3 regions of the Staphylococcus sp. HMSC068C09 genome follow, and region 1 is predicted to be linked to each of the others. Evidence: riboswitches for the same ligand, from Rfam matches in the RefSeq annotation. Region 1 holds a riboswitch; each other region holds the start of a gene.
What was found. A riboswitch is a leader RNA that binds a small molecule or an ion and turns the genes downstream of it on or off. The one in region 1 is predicted to bind thiamine pyrophosphate.
Positions count from the first base shown of each region.

Region 2: it holds a riboswitch for thiamine pyrophosphate, as region 1 does, so the genes downstream of both, thiC (phosphomethylpyrimidine synthase ThiC) here and HMPREF2930_RS10140 (thiamine phosphate synthase) in region 1, are expected to answer to the same signal.
Region 3: it holds a riboswitch for thiamine pyrophosphate, as region 1 does, so the genes downstream of both, HMPREF2930_RS01580 (ECF transporter S component) here and HMPREF2930_RS10140 (thiamine phosphate synthase) in region 1, are expected to answer to the same signal.

Region 1 covers NZ_KV813778.1:129,977-135,430, reverse strand. The annotation lists gene HMPREF2930_RS10155 (FUSC family protein) at 1-140, opposite strand, end outside; gene HMPREF2930_RS10150 (putative quinol monooxygenase) at 236-520, opposite strand; gene HMPREF2930_RS10145 (pyruvate MFS transporter) at 698-1,978, opposite strand; TPP riboswitch at 2,326-2,435, shown strand; gene HMPREF2930_RS10140 (thiamine phosphate synthase) at 2,503-3,093, shown strand; gene thiO (glycine oxidase ThiO) at 3,086-4,201, shown strand; gene thiS (sulfur carrier protein ThiS) at 4,185-4,385, shown strand; gene HMPREF2930_RS10125 (thiazole synthase) at 4,387-5,154, shown strand; gene HMPREF2930_RS10120 (ThiF family adenylyltransferase) at 5,154-5,454, shown strand, end outside.
Region 2 covers NZ_KV813737.1:9,569-15,022, reverse strand. The annotation lists partial or broken gene HMPREF2930_RS01525 (dihydrolipoamide acetyltransferase family protein) at 1-23, shown strand, start outside; gene HMPREF2930_RS01520 (zinc ribbon domain-containing protein) at 119-334, shown strand; TPP riboswitch at 523-627, shown strand; gene thiC (phosphomethylpyrimidine synthase ThiC) at 825-2,567, shown strand; gene rarD (EamA family transporter RarD) at 2,704-3,609, shown strand; gene HMPREF2930_RS11720 (hypothetical protein) at 3,682-3,816, opposite strand; gene HMPREF2930_RS11715 (hypothetical protein) at 3,841-3,963, opposite strand; gene HMPREF2930_RS01505 (immunodominant staphylococcal antigen IsaB family protein) at 4,567-5,085, shown strand; gene HMPREF2930_RS11495 (hypothetical protein) at 5,135-5,299, opposite strand.
Region 3 covers NZ_KV813737.1:24,151-29,604, reverse strand. The annotation lists gene HMPREF2930_RS01590 (acyl-CoA reductase) at 2-1,435, opposite strand; gene HMPREF2930_RS01585 (LuxE/PaaK family acyltransferase) at 1,447-2,514, opposite strand; TPP riboswitch at 2,580-2,683, opposite strand; TPP riboswitch at 2,783-2,881, shown strand; gene HMPREF2930_RS01580 (ECF transporter S component) at 2,986-3,558, shown strand; gene HMPREF2930_RS01575 (YeiH family protein) at 3,640-4,632, opposite strand; gene HMPREF2930_RS01570 (LysR family transcriptional regulator) at 4,746-5,454, shown strand, end outside.

The DNA.
Region 1 (5,454 bases):
ACGAGTAGACCAAAACTAAAATGTCCTAGTAAATACCCTATCAATGTTGGGATAATCATTAATAATCCTTGGCGTATACCTTTCCATATATTAATTTTAGGCTTATCAAACCTTATTAATGAAGCAATCACATGTCTCACTACTATCTTTCCTTTCATTTTTCATACATCTTATCATAACATGAAAAACGCCTTGCCTAAGCACAAATATCACTTAGACAAGGCAAGTTTAGTTATTATTTTGTTTCTGCTACATCAATGACAGGTTCTTCAGCGACATATTTTCCTATATTTTCACTAAATGCTTTGAAATGATCTGAATGGTTATGTGCTTGAACCGCTTCTTGGTCTTTATAATTTTCAACAACAACGAATGTGTTATGTTCTGCTACATCTTCATAATGAGCATAAAATGTATTACCCGGTTCTTGACGTGAACTTTGAACTAACTTGTTCATTAAATCTAAATAGTCATTACGCACATCTTCTTTAATTTTAAGTTTCGCATTAATAATAATCATATAATCACCTTCCAAATATAATTATAACGTTTTACCCGTCTATTATAAAAAGAAAACGATAGTAAGAAGAAAGGCCGCATTGATTTTCAATTCAGTCATCGATAGTCAATATATTAAAAATGCCTGAGACAACTGATAATGTCCCAAGCTTTTACTTTTGTAGATAATGTATAAATATTATTTAATATGTCTACTTTCGTCTTTAATTAATGGTTTGTCTGGTGTCACAAAGAACCATAATACAGCTGCAATCACCGCTGGAATAATTAATAATTGGAATGTCATTGTCCAGCCAAGTGATGATACTAATGCACCTGCTAAAAACGGACTGATTAACGCACCAATATTTCCCCATAAGTTCATCCAACCCGATACTGTACCAGCAAAGTTACGTCCAATGTCATTTGCTGCTGCCCAACTCATTCCCATTGAAATACCCATACCACCTAAGCCAAGTGATAACCAAAAGATGGTCACATATAAGTTTTGTGTATGAACTGCAAAGAAGATGGAGATAGCAAATACGATAAAGCCAACAATTGCAATTAACCCTCTCGCTACAAAACGACTTTGACCGCTATGCAAAATTTTATCTGAAATCGCACCCGCAGATAAAATTAAAATAAACATAATAAACCATGGTAAAGCACTAATTGTCATATCTTTAAATTGTACATGATATTGCTCAGTTAAATAAGTAGGTAACCAAATTAAGAATAGAGCAATAACAAATTGAACTACGAAATATTGCCCTGCAATGGCATAGAAACTCATGCGTTTAAAAAATTGATTCCAAGGTGCTACGGATTTAGTTGTTTCTACTAAATCACGATGTTGCATGATATACTGTTTTTCTGCTTCATTGACCATGCGATGTTGCTCTGGTAAATCTTTTGCAATAATTGCCCAAAGTGCTGCAATCACAATACCAACCGCACCGAAAATATAGAATACAGCTTGCCAGTTAAATGCATTAACAATTGCGATGGTAACTACTGGTGCTAATACTGGACCGAAATATGATCCTGCTAACAACGCACTCGATGCTCTCCCTTTTTCATCTTTAGCAAACCAAGTTGAATTGAATACTGCATTAGATGGATACATTGGCGCTTCTCCGATACCAAATAAGAAACGTACTAAATATAATAGACCATGATGTTTAATCATTCCCGTTAAAATTGTAAATGCACTCCACCATAATAATGCGATTGAAATCATCTTACGCGGACCAAACTTCTCTGCTAACATACCTGAAGGGACTTGCATCAATGCATAACCCAGTGAGAAGAATGAAGCTAATAAACCAAATTGTTGCTTTGTCATGTGAAGATCTTCCATCATTTGAGGTGCAATAAATGAGATATTAGATCTATCCATATATGCAATAACCCCAATAATAAAGAATGCGATAGCGAAATACCAACGAACCTTACTTTTCTTTTGTCTTTGTACCATAATTATTTTTCCTGCTTCCCTTTAAAATTGTGTTGATTCTACTTATACGTTGACAATGAAAACTCCCAATCACGTCTTTCCCTGTTGTTTCCAACCGCCTTTCGAGCCTCATCTCATAGGCTTTCTGATATATTTTTTATAATATTAACAGTTTTTGCAAGCGTTTACAATTACTTTTTGAATATTTTTTATCTTATTTATACATGACTATATAAAATGTGTTTTACTGATTAAAAAGTATATTGCTACAAATCTAATTTGTTTTTGTATTTGAACTCTATTAAAAAAGGTTGTAGAATAAAAATGAAGCAAAAATGCTGATGTTTATTTTAAACACAACTGAATAAACGATCCACTGGAAGTGCCTTTGTTTAAGGCTGAGAGTAAAGAACGAACTTTATAATTCCTGGAACCTGATCCAGTTTGTACTGGCGTAGGAAAGTGGCGACTAGGATATCGTAAAGTTAAGCAAAACGCTATTTCCCTACTGCAGGGAAATAGCGTTTTTTGTTTACTAAGGAGTGATGTTCATTTTTATAGCGATAACGAAATATAAAGATTTAACCAATGATGATGTACAACATTTTCTTGATATCTCGGATGGAATAGATGGGTTATTGTTTCGTACTCCCATGTCATCAAGTGATTTGTCTTCATTTTTAACATCACTTATAGAAAAAGGATTCCCTAAATCAAAAATCATTATTCATAGTGATGTACATTTACTTGAACAACTTCACCTCTCTCATATTCATTTTCGAGAAATGGATGAAGATGCATTTAGCTATAAATCAACGCATCCAGAGATTGAAGTGAGTATGTCTACACATTCAATTGAATCTGTTAAAGCAGCTTATGAACACGATCTTGATTATGTCTTTTTTGGTCACATTTTTAAGACACCTTCAAAACCTAATCAATTGCCTCGATCAAAAGCAGAGATTCAGCGTGTGTTAGAGATTCCTATTCCCATTTATGCCATTGGAGGTATCACTAAAAAAACGATTCTTCAATTACCTCATGGTTTTAAAGGAATTTGTGCGATTTCTTTTTTTATGAACGCATCTTTACAACAAATTGAACTATTGCGAAAGGAGTGGTTGAAAGATGCATGATGTTTTAATCATAGGTTCGGGCGTGATTGGCATGTCTATTGCACGCCAATTAAGTCAATCTCACCTTGACATTGCACTTATCGATCGTGACGTACCAGGTAAACACGCGTCATATAAAGCAGGTGGCATGTTAGGTGCTCAAAATGAATTTACTGAAGATACTGATTTATTTAGACTTGCTCTTGAATCACGAAGTCTCTTTCCACAATTATGTCAAGATTTAGAAGATGAGACAGGTATTGATATTCAGTTTCAAAATTCAGGTTTAATTAAAGTAGCTAATCGTCCTGAAGATGTTGAAAATTTAGAAAAACAGTATCAGTTTTTAAGTGGTTTAGATTCTAGTGTCATTGTTCTTTCAGATGAGGAACTGACTCATTTAACGAATGGTACAGTAACATCAAGTGAAATGGCTATTTACATTCCACAAGATGGACAGATTAATGCCAATCACTACACTAAAGCTTTATTTACATCTTTAAAGCAACGTCAAATTAAGCGATATGTCAATACAGAGGTACAATCTGTTCAGCGCCAAAATGGGTACTACGATGTTGAAACGTCACAAGGCACATTACAAGCTAAGAAAGTCATTGTGGCAGCAGGCGCATGGACATCTAAATTATTAACTCAATACTCACTACCTAGAGATGTAGTCGGTGTAAAAGGTGAAGTTTTACTGATTGAAAATGACCACTTGGATTTAAAAGAAACCGTATTTATGACCAATGGCTGTTATATCGTGCCAAAATATCCAAATCGTTTCTTAATTGGTGCCACAAGCGAGTTTGATAACTATTCAGTTGGTAATACATACGATGGCATCTCTTGGTTACACCACTTTGCAAATGAACGTATACCAGAACTCGCACACGGAAAAGTCATTAAACAGTGGTCTGGTGTCCGTCCATATACTGAAGGAGAAATACCGATAATGGACCGTATTGATGAAGGTTTATTTGTGATTTCTGGTCATTATCGTAACGGTATTTTACTTTCGCCTATTATCGGTCGTGATATCGCCAATTGGATACTCACCGGTGTTAAACCGCGTCGATATGAATCATTTAGTGCTTCAAGGAGGTTAAATCATGAAGTGTATCATTAATGGGGACACATTCAATTTTGATTCAGAACAATCTATTACATCTGTACTTGAATCTCTTGAATTAGATCCTAAACGTGTCATTGTCGAACATAATAAAACTTTAATTAAACAAGAAGACTACGATCAACATACAGTACGTGAAGATGATCGATTAGAATTATTAGAATTTGTTGGAGGCGGATAAAATGTTTAAAATTGGACCATTAGAAATTAAATCTCGTTTATTATTAGGTACAGGAAAATTTGAAGATGAAGCGACGCAAACAAAAGCGATTGAAGCAGCAGAAGCGAATGTACTGACTTTTGCTGTAAGACGTATGAATTTATATGATAAAAACTTACCTAATCCATTAGCAAGTGTTAATCTTAACGACTTTATTACTTTTCCAAATACAGCCGGCGCCAAAACTGCTGAAGAAGCGATTCGTATCGCTGAAATTGCAAAACATGCTGGCGTATGTGACATGATTAAAGTTGAAGTGATTGGTGACGATGAAACATTGTTACCTGATCCATTTGAAACATATGAAGCATGTAAAGTGTTATTAGAAAAAGGTTATATCGTATGTCCTTACATTTCTAATGATGTCGTATTAGCGAAACGTTTAGAAGAATTAGGTGTTCATGCTGTTATGCCACTTGCTTCTCCAATTGGTACTGGACGTGGTATTAATAACCAACTTAATTTAAGTTACATTATTAAACATTCTAATGTTCCCGTTATTGTGGATGCTGGTATTGGTTCACCAAAAGATGCGTGTCATGCGATGGAATTAGGCGCTGATGCTATTCTTTTAAACACTGCAGTTTCAGGTGCAAAAGACCCTGTTAAAATGGCTGAAGCAATGAAACTTGGTATTCATGCAGGTCGTCTCTCATATGAAGCAGGACGTATTCCAGTAAAATATACTGCCCAAGCATCAAGCCCTACTGAAGGTTTAGGATTCTTATAATGCAACGCTATAACCGTCAATTGCGTTATCATGCATTTGGAGAGGAGGGCCAAAATGCCCTCTCCAATGCAACCATTTTAATACTTGGTGCAGGCGCGTTAGGAAGTCACGTTGCAGAGCTTTTAGCACGTATGGGTGCGCATCATTTAGCCATTGTCGATATGGATATCGTTGAATTATCTAATTTACATCGCCAAGCACTCTATACTGAAGATGATGCTCACAATATGGTCCCTAAAGTTCACGCAGTTAAACAAAAGATTGAACACATTAATTCAAATGTCAACGTTCAAACTTATT
Region 2 (5,454 bases), on a different contig from region 1:
ATCCATATTTATTGATGTTATAAAAAACATGAAACATCAAGTTAATGAATAACCCTCAATTTTGGGGGTTATTGTATTATGTAAGCTAACAACAAATATGATAGAGGAGTGATTCACTATGTCAGAAAACCAAAATCAAGGTTGTATAAAATGTGGTCATACAGAAGTAGAAGAAGGTACATTATCTGCAACAGGGTCAGGATTGTCTAAATTTTTAGATGTACAACATAATAATTTTAAGACGATAACTTGTAAAAATTGTGGATATACCGAATTTTATAAACAAGATAGAAACAGAAGTAGAGACTTTATTGATTTGTTCTTTGGAGGATAAGACAAAAGAATGGAACAGCAGTAACCCTTGTGGTTGCTGTTTTTTTAATTTAAGGGTAAGACTTCGGGTTGTGTGAAGTTAGACTTTCGGATGTCTAAAAGTTGTAAAAATTATTTAATATATTGACTTGATATTCATGGGATTTTAAGTCATTGTATAAGTATAGGTTAAGTAACCTATAATTTAATAATCTCTGCTAGGGGTGCTTTATATTGCTGAAAGGAACTTCATGTTCCAACCCTTTGAACCTGATCTAGTTAATACTAGCGTAGGGAAGCCAGTGAGTCACTTTACAATGACATATGGATGTTTTCATAATTTGATGAAAAGGTCAATTTAACGATGAATCATTTTCTTCATTATGATACTTACATATATTTTCGTATATATTCACTTATTCTTATGCATTCAGTATTAAGCTGAATGCTTTTTTTATGAATCATATAATCAGTGATATTTAGACCCTTCTAGTATTTAGGAGGCAATGTCAATGGAGCAAGAAAAAATCAATTTTAAAAGAACTTTTCCAGCAAGTAAACGTATTTTTAAAAAAGGCGAGGGTAATGATAGTGATATTTTTGTACCATTTCGAGAAATTGAACTTTCTGATACCCAATTAGAACAACGTAGTTTTCAAAATGAACCTGTCGTAGTGTACGATACAGCAGGTCCTTATCATGATGACAGTTATGAGGTTGATATCAATCATGGACTTCCAAAGGTTCGCGATGCATGGATTGAAGCACGTGAAGACGTTGAACATTATGAAGGTCGCCGTATTCAATCGATTGATAACGGTTTTTCAAAAGAAGGCCATAAAAACTATGTAGCTCATCCATTCGAATATCAACCAAGACGTGGCAGTAAAGATACACCAGTTACACAAATGTACTACGCTAAACAAGGGATTATCACTAAAGAAATGAAATTTGTAGCAATTAGAGAACAAGTGGAACCAGAATTTGTAAGGGAAGAAATTGCGAGAGGACGCGCGATTATTCCTAATAATATCAATCATCCTGAATCTGAACCAATGATTATTGGTAAAAACTTCTCTGTAAAAATCAACGCGAACATTGGTAACTCTATTGTGTCTTCATCTATTGAAGCAGAAATTGAAAAATTAGTTTGGGCCACACATTGGGGTGCAGATACGATTATGGATTTATCTACAGGAAAAAATATCCATACAACTCGTGAGTATCTCTTACGTAACTCACCTGTACCAGTAGGAACAGTGCCCATCTATCAAGCGTTAGAAAAAGTAAATGGGGTGGCAGAAGATTTAACATGGGAAGCGTATAGAGATACATTAATTGAACAAGCTGAACAAGGGGTCGATTATTTTACTATTCACGCAGGATTACGTCTTCACTATATTCCATTAACTGTTGATCGTTTAACTGGGATTGTTTCTCGTGGTGGCTCAATTATTGCACAATGGTGTCTTGCACATCACGAAGAAAGCTTTTTATATACACACTTCGATGAGATTTGTGAAATCTTAAGTCAATATGATGTTGCTATTTCTCTAGGAGATGGTTTACGACCTGGTTCAATTTATGACGCTAACGATGAAAGTCAATTTGCGGAGTTGAAAACGTTAGGTGAGTTAACGGATATTGCTTGGAAACATAATGTGCAAGTTATGATTGAAGGTCCAGGGCATATTCCAATGCATAAAATTAAAGAAAACCAAGATTTAGCAGATTTTTATTGTAAAGAAGCACCATTTTATACATTAGGACCTCTTGTAACAGATATTGCACCAGCATATGACCATATTACATCTGCCATTGGTGCTGCTCAAATTGCGAGTCATGGTACGGCAATGTTATGTTACGTGACACCTAAAGAACATTTAGGTTTACCAAATAAAGATGACGTACGTGATGGTGTGGTCACTTATAAAATTGCAGCACATGCAGCAGATTTATCTAAAGGCTTACCAGGGGCAACAGAACGCGACGATGCAATTAGTAAAGCGCGCTTTGAGTTTCGTTGGATTGATCAATTCAACCTCGCTTTAGATCCTGATCGAGCGAGAGAATTTCACGATGAAACATTACCAGCAGAATCAGCGAAAATTGCACATTTCTGTAGTATGTGCGGACCAAAATTCTGTTCAATGCGCTTATCACATGATATTCGCGATTCCTACAAAGAACAACTTGAAGGCATGAAAGAGAAAGCCGAAGAATTTAGAGAAGGCGGCAATAGAATATATCATTAATGATATTGGTAAAGAGGTAGCGATATAAATTGCTACCTTTTTTTTAAAAATTCTTCTAGATATATCCATTTCGTTTAACTACTGATACGATAGAGTTATACATATTTCCAGGGTAATATTGCTAGGAGGGTTTAGCATGGATAATCATGCAGAATTTAAAAAAGGAATTTTATTTGCGTTAGGGGCGCATTTATTATGGGGGATTCTACCTATTTATTGGAGATTCATTCACGGTATTAGCGCATTTGAAATTTTAGCGTATCGCATTATCCTTGCGATGGTTTTTATGATTCTAATGATTTTTATATTAAAAAAATCACAAGCGCTTAAACATGATATCAATCAACTCGTAGCACATCCGATTCAACTGGTTGCGATTATCATTGCAGGTTATGTGATTACGATTAACTGGGGAACGTTCATTTGGGCAGTGTCTAATGGTCATGTGCTACAAACCAGTTTAGGTTATTACATTAATCCATTGGTAAGTGTCTTACTCGCATTTATTTTCTTAAAAGAGCGTTTCAATAAATTTGAAACGTTAGCGATTGTATCAGCCGCAATTGGCGTCATTTACATGACAATGAAGATAGGAGAATTTCCAATTATTTCTTTAATGTTGGCATTCTCATTTGGGATTTATGGTTTATTAAAAAAATTGGTACGTGTTGAAGCGATGAGTGGGATTGCGATTGAATGTATTGTGACAGCACCAGCAGGACTGATTTATATCATTTATTTATGGCAAGCACACCAATCATCAGTCGGTTTGAATATGAGTACATTTTTACTCTTATTTTCTGGAGCGGTGACAGCTGTACCACTTATTTTATTCTCAGCAGGGGCGCGTCGCATTCCACTATCACTGACAGGATTTATTCAATACGTCAGTCCAACGATTATCTTTTTACTAGGTATCTTCGTATTTAAAGAAACATTCGACATCCATCAATTCATTACATTTATCTTTATTTGGATTGGTATTGCGCTTTATAGTATCTCTCAATATATTAAAATGAAACGGAGTCCTAGACCAGAATAAAAAAACAAGCCACCCCTCACTGCTTAATGAGTGAAGGGTGGCTCTATTTATCATCTATAAAAATTATTTAAATTAGCCTAAAGAACCGTTACCAGTTTGGTTTTCATTTTTAAGGTTTTTATAAAAAACGCCAGCAAATACTGCTACGATAGCAATAATACCAATATATTCAGAAATTTTACGTCCTGGTGATTTATATCCAGCCATAATATGACCTCCATTTATTAAGTTTTACGTAGTTAAAGCGTATAGTGAAGTATTCCCGTTTTCAAAATAAAAAAACATGTCCATCGTTAATTTTAATAAAGGTATTGTAGAGTGAACAAGATACATAGCTACATCAATGATCTTCATTATAGACAATACCTCCTTTAAATCTAAGAATCTGCACGACATATTCTTCATTATTTTTATTATTTACATTTCTAGCAATTGATACCATGTCATGACGTTTTTTAACTTTTCATAGGATGACTACTGATATAGAAAGAAGTACCGTTAATAGAATGAAGCAGAAGTATGACAAATAAACATAGGTATTATCTATTAAGTTTCTTCGCAAAGTAAGCAAAATAACTCATCATTATAGCGAAAACAACAGATGAAATGAAACAACGCACAATACCTAGATCTAATTTTAAAAGTCGTTGTGCTAAATAAAAGATTATAAAATAAACGATAAAAAAGTATAGGAAATAACGTATTGTTTTCATTAGTTCTCTCCTTATCAATTAAAATATGTATGATTTAAGGCTAACATGTGTTGAATACAAATTAAAAATAATGAAAGAATAAAAAGTAGAGTAATATTATAAGTATTATATAATTAATTGGATTTTCAATTAATTATATTTCAATAAATTTATATTTTAATTTATAAAAATTTGAATATTTGAGTGTAATATTATATATTAAAGGTGGAAGTTCATTATAATTCTATAAGAGGAGTGATCCATAATGAAGAAATTTGCAAAAGCAATGGTCGTTGGTGGTATTACTTTAGGAACAGTATTAGGGTTTAATGTAACTGAGCATAACGGTGTATCAAATGAAGCACAGGCACAAACACATACGTCACAAGGCTATTATTATCATTATCATGGTTATACAAAGTCAGGTGGCGAATTCGTATTAAATCACACGTTCTATAATGCGTTAAAAGCTGGAAATGTAACATTTAACGGAATTAAAGTGAATGAGCAGTATCAAAACGGTACATCAACAAAAAAAGTATATGACCAAACATTTAATCAAGTCAAAGGCAACACAGCAGCAATGATTGATTTTAAGGTCGCACCTAAAAAAGTAAGCTTAGAACAAGTGAAAGACGTTTACGGAGATCATTATCAATATCAACCATCACTGACTGAGAAACAAACAGATGAAACAAATGGACTATACGGTTACACAGTAGGCAAAGGTCATATTACATTCCATGTTACGGATGGCTACGTGGATCATGTTACTGTGTCATAATAAAAGATATAAAAGAACAGCACCTCATCGCGAGGTGCTGTTTTTTGTGTTAATCAAGTATATTGATGAATGTCATAATGAAAGTTAATATACAAGCAATGATAATGACTAACTTTCCTTTTTCTGTTTTCTCATGTCCATGTTGGTACTCTCGTAAAACAAACAACCATGAAATGATAACTAGCAATCCTAAAACAATACTAATAAATTTCATGTAATGATCTCCTTGTATATCTAGAATTCTTGTTTCAAACATAACGTGATTTAAAATAACAATCAACTATCATTTTTGTACAATTACAATGATGATAAAAGGCATTATGATTGTTTATTATAGCTGAATTTTTAAAAGTATGATTAGAAAGCTAC
Region 3 (5,454 bases), on a different contig from region 1:
ATTATATTTCGTAAGTAGTGTATCGCTCACTTTTCTGCAATAAACTTTGTTCTATATCAACGTAAAAAACTAAATCTTTTAAATTAAAACCACCATCGTGATGCCAAGCTGCTTCTGGTAATGTCATAGAATTTATACTTGAAAAGCGGTTAGCACCTATATTAGCCAATTTTTCACACCATTTAAAGGTAGTTTCGACAGAAGCAGCTATACCAACTGTTTGTAAATAATTTTTGAATGGACTAAATATATGTACAAGATTATGAATATCATCAAAAGGCATGATACGAATAAATCTATTTAAAGGACTTGGGGTAAATTGTAATTCTTCTTGATAAATTAAAACCCAAGAAGAATCTTTATTAGTATATACCTCTCGATTATTATTAAATAATGATTTCATTTCTTCATCTTTCAATCGATTAAGACGTTCCATACTTTCATCAATTGATAATGTATGAAGAGGGTATTGAAGTTCTAACTGCTGTAGTGCACTCTTGATCATTTGAGCAAACATTTTAGGTGTTATCTTAAGTGAACTTTCTATAAATATCATTTGAGGAGAATAACAACCTTGTTGATCATAACGAATAATTTCAAGTGCGATATCTTGAGCTAGGCTTTTAACTTTATTAGGTTTTAAAGCTTCTTTACTAATAATAGCTAAACTAATTTTCTCATTATAAGATAAAAATCTTTTAGTAACAGGGATACGTTTAGAAACTTCATTTAGAGTATTGTTGTCACCATAACCAATGATAATATCTGAATGTTTAATCGCTACACGTTCTATATCAGTAACGCCTCCTTGCCAATATAGCACAGCAATACAAGCTCCAATTGTTGGATCAATTTCATTAATTATCTGAGCGAACCAACTTCCTATAAATGGTTCTGATTTAGGTAATTTGCAAATATTTCCAGATTTTACTAATAAACTACTAATTAAACTCCATAATGGTAGACCAGGGACATTTCCAGACCATAAATGCGTAACAATATCTGAACTAATAGCTTTTGAGTAACCGCCTTTAGAATTGGGGACAAATTGATTTAAAATATTGGGATTAGTAAAATCTTCTGTTAAAAAACGAGAAAGCTCATGTTTTCTAAATCTAGATAAATATTTCGTGAATCCTACTTTAATTGTTTCATAGCTATATCCAGTGATTTGAGGAATCACTTCTTCAACTTGAGAACGCCAAGGACTATTACGATCGAGTAGAATATGAATAGCTTGATCAATAACATTAATAATATAATCAGTAGAATATTCGGATAATTTTTTTTTATTCTTTTTTATTTGTAGAGCAACAGTTTCTAATTGTTGTTCGCTTAAAATAGGAACTAAACCGGTTATGTCTGCAAACTCTAATCTTTTATAATTTAGTTGCTTTTCTTCAATAAAAGGAATATGTCCTAATTTAAATTCCATATTAAATCTCCTTATTGTGTAGCATTTAGAAAATCTTCCATCGCTAATGAGCATCCTTTAGCTAATGATCCTTTAGTTCTACCATGTAAAACGAAACCTTTTTCTTTATATTCTCCTATATCTTCCATTAAAATTGCTGCAACTGAATTGTAGTTAGCTAAATCATAGTGAATAAGAATACCTTTCTCTCCTTCAGATACTTCTTCCATTGTTAAAGGATTTACAATTCTACTTCGACACCAATGAGGACTATATTTAGTTGAAGGAGAAATGGTATTACCTTTATCGTAAAATTGGGTACTTAATTCTGTAACACCATACATGTTGACACAATTTTCTTTAGGAATACCAAAAGTAGTTGTTAATCGTTCGTAAAAATCATGTTGAGGTAATTCTTTGGAACGATTTTTGTAACCTCCTGTATCTAATATGCGACTACCTTTGGGTAAATGAAATTTAATGTTATGGTCATCAAGATATTCTAATAAATGTACCATACTATAAGTTGCCCCTAAAAGAGCAAATGGTTTTTGATTATCCTCTGAGTTTTTCAAATCTTTTATTAATGATTCATATTGAATACCATGTTCATCGATATAATTTTGACTATCTTTCGTTCCAAAGTTAGTTCTAGCCACTTCAAGATAATGAGCCAATGAAGAGTTAGGCATAGCTTGAGGAGTGGGGAACAAAACGCCTATTTTTATTTTCTCAATATCCGGTATGAACATCTTTTTAAAAAAAGTAGTTAATGCTAAGTCATAAACCTCTAAATCCATATGATAGTTTTTTCCTTTAATACCACTCGTTGTTCCACTGGTCATATATGTATATTTAGTATCCTTAAGTGGTATAGCGCTAAACGTAGCATATTTAAATGCATTGATTGGAACAGCAGGTATTTCTTTCCAATTTGAAACATTTTGTGGTGTTTTACCTTTAGAGATACTGAATTTTTTATAATCTTCGTTTTCATTAAATTGAAATTTGTAAATTTTTAAAGCCATTTCTGGAAAATCATCTGAATTACCACGTTCAATAAAATCTAAAACACTTTCTTTAATTTGATTAATGTCCATATATTAATCTCCTTTCATAAAAAAAGAGAGCAACAAAAAGTGCTCTCTGTGTAGTAGTAATGACAACAATTACTAAATCACTTTCCTACGTTGGTTTTAACCATAACAGGTTCAATGGTTGAAGCGACATATTAGCTTCTCTCAGCAAGTAGCACCCATAGTGATATATATTCAATCTAATATCTGTATTATATTTTAAAATAAATAAAATAGCAAAATTGTTCTTTGACAAAAAAATAAAAAAATTTTATATTTATTTTATAGTAGATATAAGTACTAGGGGTGTTTATAAACTGAGATGGAGTTATCCAAACCCTTTGAACCTGAACTAGTTAGTACTAGCGTAGGGAAGTATATAATAGGTTTTTACATACATATATATACTTTTAAATGCGCAAACTATCTAGAAGGGATATGTTTGTGTTTTTTTATGTGTTTTCACTTAAAAATTCAGATAGGAGTCTAAATATTATGAAAAAATTAAAATTAGCGGATATTCTAGCAACAGTATTGATTAGCTTTATATTTGGCTTATTTTATAAAGTAGTTGGATTAATGGTTGCTGGTTTAAAACCAATAGGATTACATTTAGATCAAATTGCGTATGGATTATGGTTCGTTGCCGCAATTGTTGCGTTCTTAATTATTAGAAAACCAGGAGTAGCCTTGTTAGCAGAGTTAGCAGCTGGGGCAGGAGAAACAATATTATCTGGGGAATTAAATATGTCGATTTTATTACATAGTTTTGCTCAGGGATTAGCATGTGAATTGATATTTTTAATTTTTAAATATAAATCTTATAAATTAATAGTGGCGATGATAGCTGGAGCTACTGCAGGAATATTTACTATACCAGTAGATTGGGTATTTAATTATTTAGGAGATTTGCCTACTTGGAACGTTATATTACTTTATACGATAAGAATTATTAGTGGCACAATTTTATCTGGTATGTTTGGTTATTATATTGTAAAAGCATTAGAAAAAACAGGAGTTACAAATTTGTTCCAAAGTTCTTCGAAAAAAGATATTGATTCTTTATAATCATTAATAATATATAAAGATCAGAAAAACCTATTAAAATCTACGAAACTTTATGGGTATGATTTTAATAGGTTTAATTTACTAATAAAATACTTTAATAATTGTAAAAGTTATTCCAGATAGACAAATTGAAGTTATACATATCACTATGAAAGGTTTAAGTGCTTTTGAAATAACTTCTTTTAAAACGATATTCAATCCTAGAGCAACCATCGCCATTAACATACATACCGTTGTAATAACATTTATAATATTCATAAGTAATGAAGGAATAGGAACAAATGTATTGATACAAGCCATTATGATAAATCCAATGAGAAAGTAAGGAATATCGATTTTTTGTTGTACTTGGCTTGAGTGTGACTTATAACGCATATACAAAATTAAGCCAATGCTTAATGGAATAAGTAAAAACACACGGCCTAATTTTCCAAGTAAAGCAAATGTCATTGCCTCTGGCCCGCCAATATCTGCTGCTAAGACGACATGAGCGATTTCATGTAGACTGATACCTGTCCAAGCGCCATAAGTTATAGTAGGTATGTTAAAAATAGCCTCGATAGCTGTATAAATAAGTGCAAATATAGTTCCAACTAGTGCAATAATACCTACACTTATTGCAATGTCTTTTTCTTTAGATTTTAAGATTGGTGCAGTAGCTGCAATAGCTGCAGCTCCACATACTCCTGTACCAATACCAAGTAGTATAGAGATATCTTGATTTCCTTTAATAATTTGATTCAAAATTAAAGTTAAACTTATTGAAAAGATAATTACGATAATATCAATAAGTAGTAATTTCCAGCCTTTAACTAGAATATCTCCCATATTTAATTTTAACCCATATAAGATAATCGCAAATTTTAATAAACGTTTCGATGCGAACGTAATACCTGGACGAATGTGTTCTGGATATCCCATCACTTGGCGATATAGCATCGCAAAAATAATAGCAATAGCTAATGCCCCAATCGTATGTAAAATAGGAAATTTAGCTAATATATAACTGATCATTGCGATCATAAATGTAAACATAATACCTTTCATAAATGAAGGCTGCGTGATTGATTTCATAGTACTTTCACCTCGATATGAAATCTTAGCACGTTATTGTTATAACGTTAAATAAATAATAAGTATAGTATATATATCAAAAATGTTATATTAGACTTAAAGGAGAATGATGCATGGATCCGTATAAGGTATTAATTGAAGTAATCAAAACAGAAAGTTTTACTAGAGCAGCAGAAAATTTATATACTTCGCAGCCTTCTGTGAGTCGTGATATTAAACGTTTAGAATTAAAATATAATGTTAAAATATTTGAATTTAAATCTCCATATTTAAAACTAACTAGAGATGGCGAAAAGCTATTACAATACGCATTGCAGCGGGAAAGTATTGAACAAGAATTATGGCAAAACTTAACATCGGAATCTGAGATCATCTCAGGCACTTTAACAATTGGAAGCAGTTATACATATGGTGAATATTTATTATCAGAACAGCTTACCAGTCTTATGCAACAATACCCTAAGTTACATATTCATTTACGTGTTAATAATTCAGATTCTGTTATAAATGATATTAAACACAACAGAGTAGATATAGGTATTGTAGAAAAGGAAATTCAAGACAATGTAATAAAATGTAAGAAAATAATAGAAGACGAAATGGTGTATATTTACAAAAAATCGGTTCAACCTAGAATGGATATATGTTTCGTTAGAGAAAAAGGGTCTGGAACAAGGTTTTATCAGGAAGTAGGTCTTTCTGAGTTAAAATTAAATCCATATTTGATAGAAATTAATAATATTAAGATTATCAAACAAATGGTAGAGGCTGGAAATGGGTTTGCGATTATTTCAAAATCAGCAATTCATCCCGAGGATTATG